DNA from 3 places in the Gemmata palustris genome. Region 3 is predicted to be linked to each of the others. Evidence: riboswitches for the same ligand, from Rfam matches in the RefSeq annotation. Region 3 holds a riboswitch; each other region holds the start of a gene.
The links. Region 3 has a riboswitch for cobalamin ahead of J8F10_RS20135 (DUF1559 family PulG-like putative transporter). Riboswitches for the same ligand answer to the same signal wherever they lie in the genome.
Positions count from the first base shown of each region.

Region 1: another riboswitch for cobalamin. It lies ahead of J8F10_RS40450 (PEP-CTERM sorting domain-containing protein); the one in region 3 lies ahead of J8F10_RS20135 (DUF1559 family PulG-like putative transporter).
Region 2: another riboswitch for cobalamin. It lies ahead of J8F10_RS12760 (ribonucleoside-diphosphate reductase subunit alpha); the one in region 3 lies ahead of J8F10_RS20135 (DUF1559 family PulG-like putative transporter).

Region 1 is NZ_JAGKQQ010000001.1:7,355,453-7,359,729, forward strand. It holds gene J8F10_RS30550 (PQQ-dependent sugar dehydrogenase) at 1-1,524, shown strand, start outside; gene J8F10_RS40450 (PEP-CTERM sorting domain-containing protein) at 1,644-2,363, opposite strand; cobalamin riboswitch at 2,838-3,039, opposite strand; gene J8F10_RS30560 (M61 family metallopeptidase) at 3,363-4,277, opposite strand, start outside.
Region 2 is NZ_JAGKQQ010000001.1:3,138,130-3,142,406, forward strand. It holds gene J8F10_RS12760 (ribonucleoside-diphosphate reductase subunit alpha) at 1-2,145, opposite strand, end outside; cobalamin riboswitch at 2,349-2,560, opposite strand; gene J8F10_RS12765 (hypothetical protein) at 2,956-3,420, shown strand; gene J8F10_RS12770 (hypothetical protein) at 3,534-3,872, opposite strand; gene J8F10_RS12775 (hypothetical protein) at 4,129-4,277, opposite strand, start outside.
Region 3 is NZ_JAGKQQ010000001.1:4,893,896-4,898,172, forward strand. It holds gene J8F10_RS20130 (PQQ-dependent sugar dehydrogenase) at 1-2,092, opposite strand, end outside; cobalamin riboswitch at 2,223-2,424, shown strand; gene J8F10_RS20135 (DUF1559 family PulG-like putative transporter) at 2,561-3,358, shown strand; gene J8F10_RS20140 (SGNH/GDSL hydrolase family protein) at 3,466-4,095, shown strand; gene J8F10_RS20145 (nuclear transport factor 2 family protein) at 4,103-4,277, opposite strand, start outside.

The DNA of each region.
Region 1 (4,277 bases), 2.5 Mb from region 3:
CCAGGGCTGAACACGCCCAACGGCCTCACGCTGGACGGCTCCTCGCACCTGATCCTCGCGGACTTCGGTGCGGGCACGCTGCACCGCATCAAACTGGTCGACGGCAGCAACGAGAAGATCGCCGACGGGCTCCCCGGTGCCGACGGCCTCACCTGGGACCACTACGGCCGGCTGTTCGTTTCGTGCCACCAGGCGGGCAAGCTGTTCGTCATCCCGCGCCCGGGGGACAAGCCCGTGCTCGCGGCCGAGGGCTTCCAGTCGGCCGCGGACACGTGCCTTGATGCGACCGGCAAGTTCATCCTCGTGCCCGACATGAAGGGCGGTACCTTGAGCGCGATTCCCGCGCAAGTACCGGGGGCGCCGGTTGATGAGAGCCCGCTGGCGCTGAAGACGGACGTCGCGTTCCCGGACCTCAAGTGGACCGGGTGGAACCCGGAAACGGCCTCGGGCCGGCCGAACCCGCTCCGCCCGCTGGTACTCACGCACGCGGGCGACGGCAGCAACCGCGTGTTCGTCGGCACGCAGCACGGCGTGGTTCATGTGTTCGCTAACGATCAGAAGGCCACCGAGACGAAGGTGTTCCTCGATATCCAGGATCGCGTGAAGTACAACGACAACACCAACGAGGAAGGGTTCCTCGGTATGGCGTTCCACCCGAAGTTCAAGGAGAAGGGCGAGGTCTTCGTCTTCTACACGCCCAAGAAGGAGAACAAGGTCAACGTGGTGTCGCGGTTCCGGCTCAACAAGACCGACCCGACCAAACTCGACCCCGCTTCCGAGGAGCAGATCATCCGGTTCGAGAACAAGCTGTTCTGGAACCACGACGGCGGAACCTTGTGCTTCGGGCCGGACGGCTACCTGTACGTCATCCACGGGGACGGCGGTCAGGGCGGCGACCCGCAGGAGAACGGGCAGAACCTGGGCGCCCTCTATGGGAAGATCCTGCGCCTCGACATCGACAAGAAGGACGAGGGGAAGAACTACGCCGTGCCGAAGGACAACCCCTTTGTGGACACGAAGGGCGCGCGGCCGGAAATCTGGGCCTACGGCATCCGCAACATCTGGCGCATGAGCTTCGACCGTAAGACGGGTAAGCTCTGGGCCGGCGAAGTGGGCCAGAACCTGTACGAAGAGATCAACATCATCGAGAAGGGTGGAAACTACGGTTGGAACATCCGCGAATCGCTCCACCCGTTCGGCCCGAAGGGTGTCGGGCCGCGGAAGGACCTCATCGACCCGATCTGGGAGTACCACCACAACGTGGGCAAGTCGATCACGGGCGGCGGGGTGTACCGCGGGAAGGCGCTCCCGGAACTGGAGGGGCACTACCTGTACGCGGACTACGTCACGTCCAAGATCTGGGCGCTGAAGTACGACGAAACCGCGAAGCGCGTGACCGCGAACCGGACGATCAAAGACCCGGAAAAGCCGGTGCTGTCGTTCGGTGAGGACGAGCAGGGCGAGATGTACTTCCTCATCGTTGCTGCCAATGGTAAGGGTATTTACCGCTTTGTGAAGCAATAAGGCGAACTGTGTTGGTGGCGCGCTCCGACGAGCGTGCCACCCGCGCACGATCCGAAACTTACTTCTCTCCCGCGCGCTCCTTGAGCAACTTCGCGACCGCACCGTATGGAACTACCAAACTACACCTGTGGGGCCGGGGCAATAACTCGCTGGCGTCGCGCGTAGACGATGAGGGTACCGGCGCCGATCACGAGCAGAATCCAACTGCTCGGTTCTGGCGTCGAGACGACCGACGGGTTTGATGCCGGGGAGGGCGGACCGGCATCGAACCCGGCCGCGAAACTCCACCCGTCCCATGAACCGTCCTTCAGAGCGCGACCGGACATCCCCGTGTCGCTGTACCCCCAGTCGGACGCCGCGTCCGGCTTGATCCAGTAACTCCAGTACCCGGTCCACCACCCTTCCCGGTAGAAGTCACCCGGGTCGGTCGGCGCTCGCCCGTCCGCCAACCCACCGTCCCGGTCCGCGGACGCGATGCCGTTCGTGAACGTGAGCGCCGGCGACACACCGAACACGCCGTTGTGGTTCGCATCGAACCCGATCCCGAACAGCGCGAACCCCAACCCCGACCCAAAATCCCCGAGGTTGGCGTAGAGCCCGGTGTTGGACGCGGCGAGCGCCCGGAGCATGTCCTCCCCCGTCGCCGCGCCGTCCCACCGGTACCCCCAGATGAACGACGAGGTTCCGGAAAAGGTCTTCCAGTCCACCACGAACGCGGCGCGGTTGCTGCCCGTCCCCACCCACACATCAACATCATCGAGAGACGTAACGAACCCGGCCTGCGCCGTGCCCGCCAGTCCCACGAATGCGCCGAGACAAAGAACCAATTGCCTGAACACGCGAACCTCCGTTCCCCCGGTGCCGGGGGCAACCCCACTCGAACGGCCGGCGGCTCTCCGGGTCAATTGCCGTCGGACCGGGCCGCGGGGTGAGCGACCCGATCGACGACACCCCGAGGCGCGGAACCGCCCCCGGCCCGCCACGTGGCGGGAGCAGGGACGCGGCCACGCGCCGGCCGTCAGTTCGTTCCGAAAGTCGCGTCGCTCGTGCCGGTGTTCCTGCCGCCCGCGTAACCACGGGCCGTAACGGACCGGTGAGAATCGCGCCGCGCGCGATTTGTGAGGAGGAGTTCGACCTGGGTGAAACCGCGATGCGCGGCGCGCGGCCGCGCCGGGAACGGGAAACGCACGGGCTGCTCCTTCTTCGCCGGGCCGGGCGAGGAAACGCCTACGAACCGGGTCGGACGGGCAGCGCTGCGCACGCGCGCAGACGAGAAGACCTGCCGGTCCGGTCGCCTGGGGTCCGAGGCACCGAACGACTGACTGCGACAGGCAGGTCTTCTGGCTCACGGCTTCTATCGGGTTCGAGCGGCCTTCCCACGGGATGACCCCGCAGTGGCACTGGTGCCCGTTCCCTTAGCCGAATACAGCAGCGGCCCTGCGCCGGATTCTCACCGGCTTCCCTTTTCACCCCCGCCGCGAGAACGGCGGGGGCACCTGTCGAGTGGGGTGAGTTATACGCGACCGACACACCGCGTCTAGAACGGCGAAAAACTTCACTTCACAATCATATCTGGCACCAGTTTGCGCATTACCGCGCGCAAACAATTGGCAACAATGGCCGGCACCGACCCCGCACGAGTTTTCGATCCGCGGATTGCTTTCGCCGCACCGGGCGGTAAGGGTTGATGAGCGCCCGTGTTACTGTGTTGAATTGATGGGTTCGGTTTTGGTTTGGTGGCACACGCCTCTGGCGTGTGCCACCAAACCAAAACACAATGGTCGGTCGTCCAGGTGGTGCCGACTCCGGCGCAAGAGAACGCGCGTTTTGCTGCTCTTTTACTTCGTTTTCGGCTTCACGACTTCGGCCAGCACGTCCGTCTTGCCCTCGGCCTTCTCCAAGCGCGGGTAGCGCGCCCCGCCCTTGTAGTCGAGCGCGTGCGTTTTGAAGAAATCGCCGCTCTCGGCGAGCAGTTCGAGCGTCCCGCTAGTCTTGGTTGCGGCGACGGCGGCCTTCAGGTTGTCTGTTGCGAACCGGCGCCCGTTGACCGCGATCAGCTTCATCCCCGGCGCGAGGCCCGCTTTCGCGGCGGCCGAGTTCGGCACGACGTCGCCCACGAGCCCCTCCGCGCTCACCGCGAACCCGACCGAGTCGGTCAGGTTGACACCCTTCGCGAGTCCCTCCATCGTGGTGAACAGATCGGTGGGCTTCTCGGTGTAGGCGAGCTTCCATCCGCCTTCGGTGATGCCTTCGAGCGGCGGTGCTTCCGCCGGAACTTCGACTCGGCGCGCGAAGTACGCCTTCCAGTCGCGTTCAGCGACCGCGTTGAGCGCATCAATGACGTTTTCGAGATTGTACCCGCGCACCACCGGCGCTCCGGTGCCGTTCCCGAAGAAGGCCGCGCAGAAGTCATCGATCGACTTCGCGCCCTTCGTTTGCGTGCGGATGAGCACATCGACTTCGAGCCACAGCAGCGTGCCCTCGTCGTAGAAGTCCACGGCCCGGCGCGCGGAGCGCCACGCCCCGGTCGCGTCGAAGAGCGTGCTCGCGGCCGCGGCGGTGTCGTCGAGCGGGCGCCAACCGCGGGCCTTCACGTTCGTCATGCGCGCGGCGGTCATGGCGAGGTAGTCGCGCGCTTCTTCAGCGGTGAGTAAACCGGAGCGCGCGGCGAGCCGCCACCCGAGGTAGTTGGTCAGGCCCTCGTAGACCCACAGCAGGCGCGTCTGCTGGGGCTTCTGGTAGTCGGGCATAAT
Region 2 (4,277 bases), 1.8 Mb from region 3:
CGACATCTTGCCAATGGTCGGGTTTTCCAGGAACAGGTTGAGCGACTGGCTCTGGTCGATGAACGGCCCGCGGTCCGCGGCCATGTCGACGAGTGCCCGCATCGGCACCTCCCACGCCGTGCGGTAGACCGCACGCAGAGCCGCGGGCAGTTCTTCGATGCCCTGAACCGAGCCGTCGGCGAGCTTGATCTTCGTTCGCACTGCGTCCGTCCACAACCCGAGCGCCTTGAGATCGTTCACGAGGTAGCGGTTCATCTGGAGGAACTCGCCGGAGAGCGTTTCGCGCTTGAACAGGTTCGACACCTGCGGTTCGATGCACTCGCAAGCACCGACGATTGAAGCAATTGTGGCCGTGGGCGCGATGGCGACCAGAAGCGAGTTTCGCAAGCCGTGCGTGCGAATGCGCGCGCGCAGTGCGTCCCACCGAGCCGAATCTGTTGGAATGACGTCCCACAAATCGAACTGAAGCACGCCGCTCGCGGCCCGCGTTTCGGCAAACGTCGGGTGCGGTCCGCGTGCTTCGGCGAGGTCGCAGGACGTCGCCAGCGCGTGGTAGTAAATCTCTTCCTGAATGCGGCGCGATAATTCACGGGCCGCGGGCGCGTCGAACGGGAGCTTCAGTTTGAAGAACACGTCCTGAAGGCCCATCACCCCCAGCCCGACCGGGCGCCAGCGCGCGTTGGACGTGGCCGCGGCCGGCGTCGGGTAGAAATTCACATCGATGACGCGATCGAGGAACCGCACCGCGGTCCGCACCGTCTCGGCCAGCGCTGCGAAGTCGAAACCGTCCTTCGTGGCGTGTCGGGCCAAGTTGACCGAGCCGAGGTTGCACACCGCAGTTTCACCGGCCGACGTGACCTCGACGATCTCGGTGCAGAGGTTCGAGCTGTGAACGACGGTCCCGGCCGCGGTCGTCTGGTTGCAGGTGCGGTTGCAGGCGTCCTTGAAGGTCATCCACCCGTTGCCGGTTTCGGCCAGCGTCTTCATCATCCGGGCGTACAGGTCGCGGGCCGGTACCCGCTTCGACGCGAGACGGCGTTTCTCGGCTTCTACATAGGCCGCGTCGAACGCTTCACCGAACAGGTCGGTCAGGTGCGGGACCACTTTCGGGTCGAACAGTGACCACTCCTCGCCCGCCTCGACTCGGCGCATAAACAGGTCCGGCACCCAGTTGGCGAGGTTCAGGTTGTACGTCCGCCGGGCCGCGTCGCCGGTGTTGTCGCGCAACTCCAGGAACTCTTCAACGTCCGCGTGCCACGACTCCAGATACACGCAGCACGCGCCCTTGCGCTTGCCGCCCTGGTTGACCGCGGCCACGGACGAGTCGAGCGTCTTGAGCCACGGAACGATCCCGTTGCTGTGCCCGTTGGTGCCGCGAATCAGCGACCCGCGCGAGCGAATCCGGTGATATGCCAGCCCGATCCCGCCTGCAAACTTCGAGAGCTTCGCGACGTCGGTGTAGCGGTCATAAATCGCTTCGAGGTCGTCGGTGGGCGAGTCGAGCAGGTAGCACGACGACATTTGCGGGCGCGCGGTGCCGGAGTTGAACAGCGTCGGCGTGCTCGGGAGGTAGCGGTGCGCGGCCATCAGCCGGTACAGTTCGATCGCGTCCGCGGCGGAATCGGCCAGACCGCACGCGACACGCAGAAAGAAGAACGCGGGCGTTTCGATGACGTGGCGCGTTTCGGGGTGCCGGAGCAGGTAACGATCGTAGACCGTTCGCAACCCGAAGTATTCAAACAGGTCCGGTTGCGGCTCGCCGGCCGCGGCGTTGAGCTTGCGCGCATTAGACGCGACGAACCCCATCGTCCCCTCGGCCACCAGCCCGTGCCGGTACCCGGCCGCGATCGACTGTGAGAACGAGTGAACGTCCTGATTCGTGACTTCTTTGTCGATGTACGTCGCGAGCAACCGGGCCGCGAGCCGTGAATATTCCGGCTCCTCCGCAATGAGTCCCGCAGCAGTCTGAATCGAAAGCCGGTCGAGTTCCGCGGTGGTCGCGCCGTCGTAAAGCCCGCCGATCGTCTTCACGGCCACGCGCATCGGATCGACGGTCGGTAGTCCGCCCGCACACCGCTGCACGGCGCGGACGATCTTGTTTACGTTGACGTCTTCGAGCGCGCCGTTCCGCTTGCGAACCTTCATGATTGCTTGGGGATCGGGGAACCGAGAGGGGCTGACGGGTGGGGGCGTAACGGTGAGATCAAGAGTGGAGGTTTGCAAGGCTCTCTCCCGGTGAACGCGATTAAACGCGGGGAAAGAGCGCAGGCGGAGGGGAACGCGCTGTGGGCGCGCGGGCCGACCGCCCCGCCGCCCTCCCCTCGAAGGCACGGGTACATCACGCACGAGATCGCGCGCGGTCGGCGGCAGGTCTTCGGACTCGCAGGCGCGTGCGGCTCACCGCACACCTACTAGCCGTCGCTTCCCAACCCGACGCGGGTCAGTGCTTGTGACGGCGTTCGTTCCTGCATACCGCTGCGGGGGCAGTCCCGGATTCGCACCGGGTTCCCTTTTCATCGGCCCGCGCGAAGCGAGCCGAACCGACGACAAGCAGGCTCATCGACCATCCGCGCCACGGCCCTCACTCGAATCCGTGACTGGGGCCGAATCGGTGAAGGTTTCGAGGCTGATTCTGCGGGCTGATCGGATCGATAGTGCTGCGGAACATGGTAGCCGCTCGGACTCGAGCTTAAAATTCGCACGGCGCCCAAAGCGATACGATCGCGCGGCACAGCGTTTCTCCGAAATCGGCGGACCGTTACGGCTCAACGATCGCTTAATGGATTGACACGGGGCACATTGCCCCTGTCACACCACACGAACCGGCCGCACTGTGCCAAGAAGTTGCCCCCGTGTCGCGGGCACAGCGGGTTCAAGGCACGCGGGTGTGGTGCTCGAGGGAGAATTGCTTCCGGGCAATTTCACCCGCTCCCCGGTTACATGAGGGAGAGTGCCATGAGCGATGTCAATCGGCGGGACGCAGTCAAACTGGCGGCCGCGGCGGGAATCGTCGCGGCCGGGGGATCGGTGGCCGCGGCCGACGAGAAGCCGGAAGAGAAGGTCGCCAGTTCGGGTGACACGGCGGCCCATCCCAAAACGGGCGAGCACAAGCTCGACGTGTCGAAGGTCCAGGCCCGGGCACTGGCGAACGGCCTCTCGTCGTTCTTCTCGCGCACCACGCCGGACGCCTCACCCGGGCGCAACATTCTGACGATTTCGGGGCTCCCGGCGGGAACCCGGGTCATTACGGTGTGGATCACGGAATGGGCCGCGGGCAACCGACCGCACGCGGGCGGAGCGTTCTTCTACACAACGAGCGTGCAACTTTTCAACAACGGCACCCAGTGCCGCGTCGTGTACAACCTGGATTGGGGTTCTCACCTACCTGCCGGCTGCCAAGTCATTTACGGCCCGGGTTGAGCGCCGATCACCCACCCCAAAAAGCACACCGGCGCGACCAAATGGCCGCGCCGGCACGTTTGAATCATTTCGGACATTCGCGAACTGCGGGTGCTTCCCGCCACTAATCGGAATTAGCACGCGGTCGCGGTGCAGCCGAACTGTTCGGTCTGCTTCGCACGAATTGCTTCGCGCTGGCGCCGACGGGCCTCGCGCTTGTACTCGCACTGGTAGGCCGTGTACTTCGCATGGCACGCGACGCAGCGGATGAAGCCGGTCGCGGCCTGCTCGCCGCACCCGGCGATGATGCACACCCGGCTGGCCTTGCGCTCGGCGTACTTCGTTCGCTCCCGTACCCGTTCGCGCTCGCGGTGCGGTTGACACAGCACCGAGCCGGGGATTTGGGGGGCATCACAGAAGCGGCAGAGCCCCAGCGATTGACGTTCTTCTTTCGTTTTCGTGTTCGAGATCATATCAGATTGTGTGAAATAACCGCGCGGTTCGATGAGCCGAACCCACGAGGTCGTGTTGTGCGAAATTAACAGGCTCGAACCGGCGCGGCTACGACGAGCGCGACGAGGCGGTTGCCTCTCCGGATTTCGAGCACCCAATAACGTTGTTTCTGGCGCTGATTAAAAGAACGAATGTGCCGTCAAAGCGAGCATCGCAACGCGGGACCGGTGCCGTCTTTCGATCGGCACAGTGCGCAGCGAGGGCGCGTTGACGGAATTAGCCGAGTCGCGGCGGGTGAAAAATGGAAGAGGCCCGAAGTATCGGGCGCGGAGAAGTGGAATCGTAAGCGAGTAATTGCCCCTGCTCCTCGCCACCCGGTGCGGCGACGCGGAGCACCTGGTCTTTCACCGGCACCGGTACGGTCG
Region 3 (4,277 bases):
TGATGTCGAAGCTCCCCTGCCCCGGCTTCGTGTCCAGCACGCCCAGTTCGTTAACCGGGAGCGTGGCGAGCAGTTGGAACTCCGCGTTCCCGCCGCCCCACTTTCGATGGCAGTGACTACAGTTCGCGTGCAGATACGCTCGCGCGCGGTCCTCGACGCTCGCCCTCTCGTCGCGGTAGTCCACGAGCTTCGGGAGCTTCTCCGCGGGGGCCGGGAGCTTCTTCGTGAAGATCCCGATGTGGTCGAGCGTCGCGAGCTGGTTCGCGATCACGCCGTGGTAGTTGTGGTCGCGGTTCAGTTGAGCCGTGTTCACACCGAGGGCGTATTTCGCCGTCACCGTGTGACACATGTTGCACTCCGCCCGGCTCGGGAAGTGCCACTTCTGTTTCTTCTCGCCGGCCGCGGTCTTGATGGTGTACTCGCGGTCCACGCCCTTCTTGTCCGCGAGTTCCGCATCCGTCTGGTCATCATTCCAGATGTACGTGTAGCCGTTCCACACCTGATCGCCGTACTCTTCCGTGCCACCCAGCACCGAGGCCACGAGTAGCCGCGTCTCGAGTCGGCGCGTCTTGCCCGGTTCGGTTTCGAGCGCGAACGTCTTCACGAGAACGGTGCCGTTGGGGAACCGCCAACCCGGAACCGAACCCGGGGCCGGTTGCGGGTACGTCATCGTCTCGTACTCGATCTTCGATTCGCCCGGGACCGCGATGAACCGCTCCTTGCTCGCGCCGTCGGACCAGAGTTCCGAGTTCACCGAGTACGGGATCAGCCCCTTCTCTGGCGCGTGGTTCTTTGTGGACGCGAACAACCCAGTCTCGCTCAACTTGCGCGGGAACGCCGATTGGTTCTTTGCCGCGGGCGGGGTCCGCTCGAACTGGTAGATCCCGCCATCAATGAAGTTGAGCGCGTAAACTTCGCCGTCGTGGTCCTGGCCCCACGCGACGATGCGCAGGTTGGTCTTCGCGAGTTCGGTGTGGGTCGTGACGCGGTCGGCCTTCGCGTCGTACTTCAGCATCCAGGTGCGGCCGGTGTCGAAGTCACCGTACACGTAAGCACCCCTCAGGTCCGCGTGCTTCTTGCCGTGGTAGATGAAGCCGCCCGTAATCGAGCGCGCTTCGGTGTGGTTGTGTTCGACGACCGGCTTCAGGATCGGGGTCGGGCCTTTCGCGCGCTCCGGGCGGAACGGGTGGGCACCTTCGGTCACGCTCCAGCCGTAGTTGCCGCCCTTCTGGATCTTGTAGACCATCTCCCACAAGTCCTGACCGACTTCGCCCGCCCAGAGGTCGCCGGTCGCGGAGTCGAAACTGATCTTCCAGCACTGGCGAATGCCGTAAGCCCACACCTCGCCGCACTTACCCCGCTGGCCCGCGAACGGGTTGTCTGCCGGGATCGCGTAGGCTTTGCCGTCCGCTTCCTTGTCCACATCAATGCGCAGGATCTTGCCGAGCACGGTGCCCAAGCTCTGCCCGGATTCCAAGCCGTCCGCGATACCGCTCCCGTCACCGGTGGAGAGGTAGAGGAAGCCGTCCGGCCCGAACCGCATGCAGCCACCGTTGTGCCCGCCGGAGGGCCACGTGAAGATCACTTTTTCGCTCTTCGGGTCGGCAATCATCTTCTCGCGATCGGTCACGGTGTAGCGCGAAATGCGCGTGCCGTCGGGCTTGTCACCGGCGGTAATGGACGACACATAGAAGTAGCCGTTCTCCTGGAATTTCGGGTGCAGCACCAAACCGTAGATACCCCTCTTCACATCGAGAACGAGGTGTTTCTCGGCCTTCGCAGGGTCCATGTCACACACATAAACCTTGCCGGGGCGCTCCGCGATCGCCCACTGCTTCTTGCCGGGCACCGCGGTCAGCTCGAGCGCGTCGTTGAAACTCAGTTTGGGGTACGCCTTCACCAGCGTGAACGGGTCGGGCGGTTCCGGGGAGCCGATCACTTTTGAAGCGGTCCAGAGTTCCCGTTTCTCGATGCCGGTGACTTTGCGGACCGGTTCGGGTTCGGTCGGGCGCTCCGAGGCGCGCGGGGCGAGGGCGTATGCCCCACCGACTAACAATCCGGCTAAAACTACTGCGCACGAGATGACACGCATGATGGAGAGTTCCGTGAGAAAGGAGGAGAGTGGCCACACTGTACCCGCCGGAGCCGCGAGTTGCACCAACCCTGGTACGATTTTCCCGCTCCCCTTCCGGCGCGTTGCCGCGCGGCCCGGGGTCGCTATGTTGTAAGTTCGCCAGACGGGTTCCGCGGAGGGTTTTCCGCCGCGGACGAAAAGGGAAGCCGGTGCGATTCCGGCGCAGGGCCGCTGCTGTGTTCGGCCAGAGGTTCGCGCTCCCACGCCACTGCGGATGTACCCGCGGGAAGGCCGCGCGAGACTCGCTAAGAGCCGTAAGCCAGAAGACCTGCCCGTTGGGCGTTTCCATCGTTCGTGGCCCCGGACCGGGCCGTTGAACGGGCCGGTCTTTTTCGCTCGCAGCACGCGCAGCAACCCGCCCGATTTCACGCACTCGGTCCGCCCCGAACTCACCGCTCGCCCGTCCCGGCGAGAAGGAGCGAACCCGTGCGTCACTTGCGCCCCCGGGGGCACCGGCCCCCGACCCGTCGTGCGTTCACACTGATCGAACTGCTGGTGGTGATCGCGATCATCGCGATCCTGATCGGCCTGCTGTTACCCGCGGTGCAGAAGGTACGGGCCGCGGCCGCGCGGTTGAAGTGCCAGAACAGCCTGAAGCAGCTCGGACTCGCGCTGCACAACCACGCCGAAACGAACGGCGGAAAGTTCACCGTCTCGTCGATGAAATCGGCCCCGACCATGACGTACACCGACTGGTACTGGTTCGGGCAGATCACGAACAACACCTCGACCCCGCGGGTCATGAACCCGAGCACCGGCATCCTGTCGCCGTACTTGGAGGGCAACCGCTCGATCGTCCAGTGCCCGGTCTTCGGGCCGGAGCGGTTCGCACTGCGGTTCGACATCCCGACGGCGAGCTACGCCTACAACGACCAGTTCAGCGCATCGAACGGGATCGCGGGCCAAGCGATCGTGGCCGTGAGCAACCGGCGCGGCACGTCCGCGACGATCGCGTTCGCGGACTCGGCGAACGTGCCGTACAGCACGCCGTTCGACAAACTCACCGAGAACTGGTACCTGTCCGCTCCGTCCCAGGGGTTCCCGAACGTTCACTTCCGGCACGACGGGATCGCGAACGTGTGCTTCGCCGACGGGCACGTGGAGACGCGCCAGCCGACGATCAACGGCGCGCCGTCGTGGGAAGACCCGCTCGCGACCGTGCTCCGCAAGAAGGAGGTCGTTTGGGACATCGGGACCACCGACGTCGAGTTCGGGAAAGATTGACGCCCCGCGAACCCGTCCGCGTCGGGTAGCATCCTGACACGGGCGGGTTCGCGTTCTTGACCCGCAGCGCGGGCGCCCGACCCACACTTCCCGGGAAAGGGCCGGTCATGAGTCACGTCGTTCTGCTCGGCGATTCCATCTTCGATAACGCGCGATACGTGCCCGATCGTCCGCCGGTCATCGAGCAAGTGCGCCGAGGACTGCCGCCGGACTGGAAGGCAACTCTTGTTGCAGTGGACGGCCACACGGTCACGGGCATCGCGATGCAGTTGCCGCGCGTCCCCACCAACGCGACGCACCTGGTCGTGAGCGTCGGCGGGAACGACGCGCTCCTGGCGAGCGGGCTCCTGCGCGAACCGGCCGCAACGGTGGGCGACGCGCTCGCGACCATCGCGGAATCACTGGTTGAATTTCGCGCCGCGTACACCGCGATGGTGAAGAGCGTGTGTGCGCTGGGAAAGCCAACGGCGTTTTGCACCATTTACGACGCGATCCCCGTTCTGGGGGGCGCCGAGCGCACCGCACTCGCCGCGTTCAACGACGTGATCTCGCGCGCGGCAATCGGCGCGGGGCTCCCACTGATCGACCTGCGTGTGACGTGTGCCCACGTTGACGACTACTCGCCGCTCTCGCCCATCGAGCCGTCGGTCGTGGGCGGGGCCAAGATCGCCGACGCGATCTGCCGCATGGTCGCGGGCCACGATTTCCGGTCCGGGCGCACGGTCGTGTGGGTGTGACCGCGGCTCACGCCGGGTCCGGGACCGCGGCGGCGAACGCCTTCGCGGTGTCGTACAGCTCAAAAAACTCGACCGCCAAATCGTTGTGGAACCGCCAGCGGTTCACAATAACGGACTCGGCCGTTTTTCTCGTCTTGCGGTTGCGATACGCGCAGCGCCCGAACACGACCACGCGGTCCCCT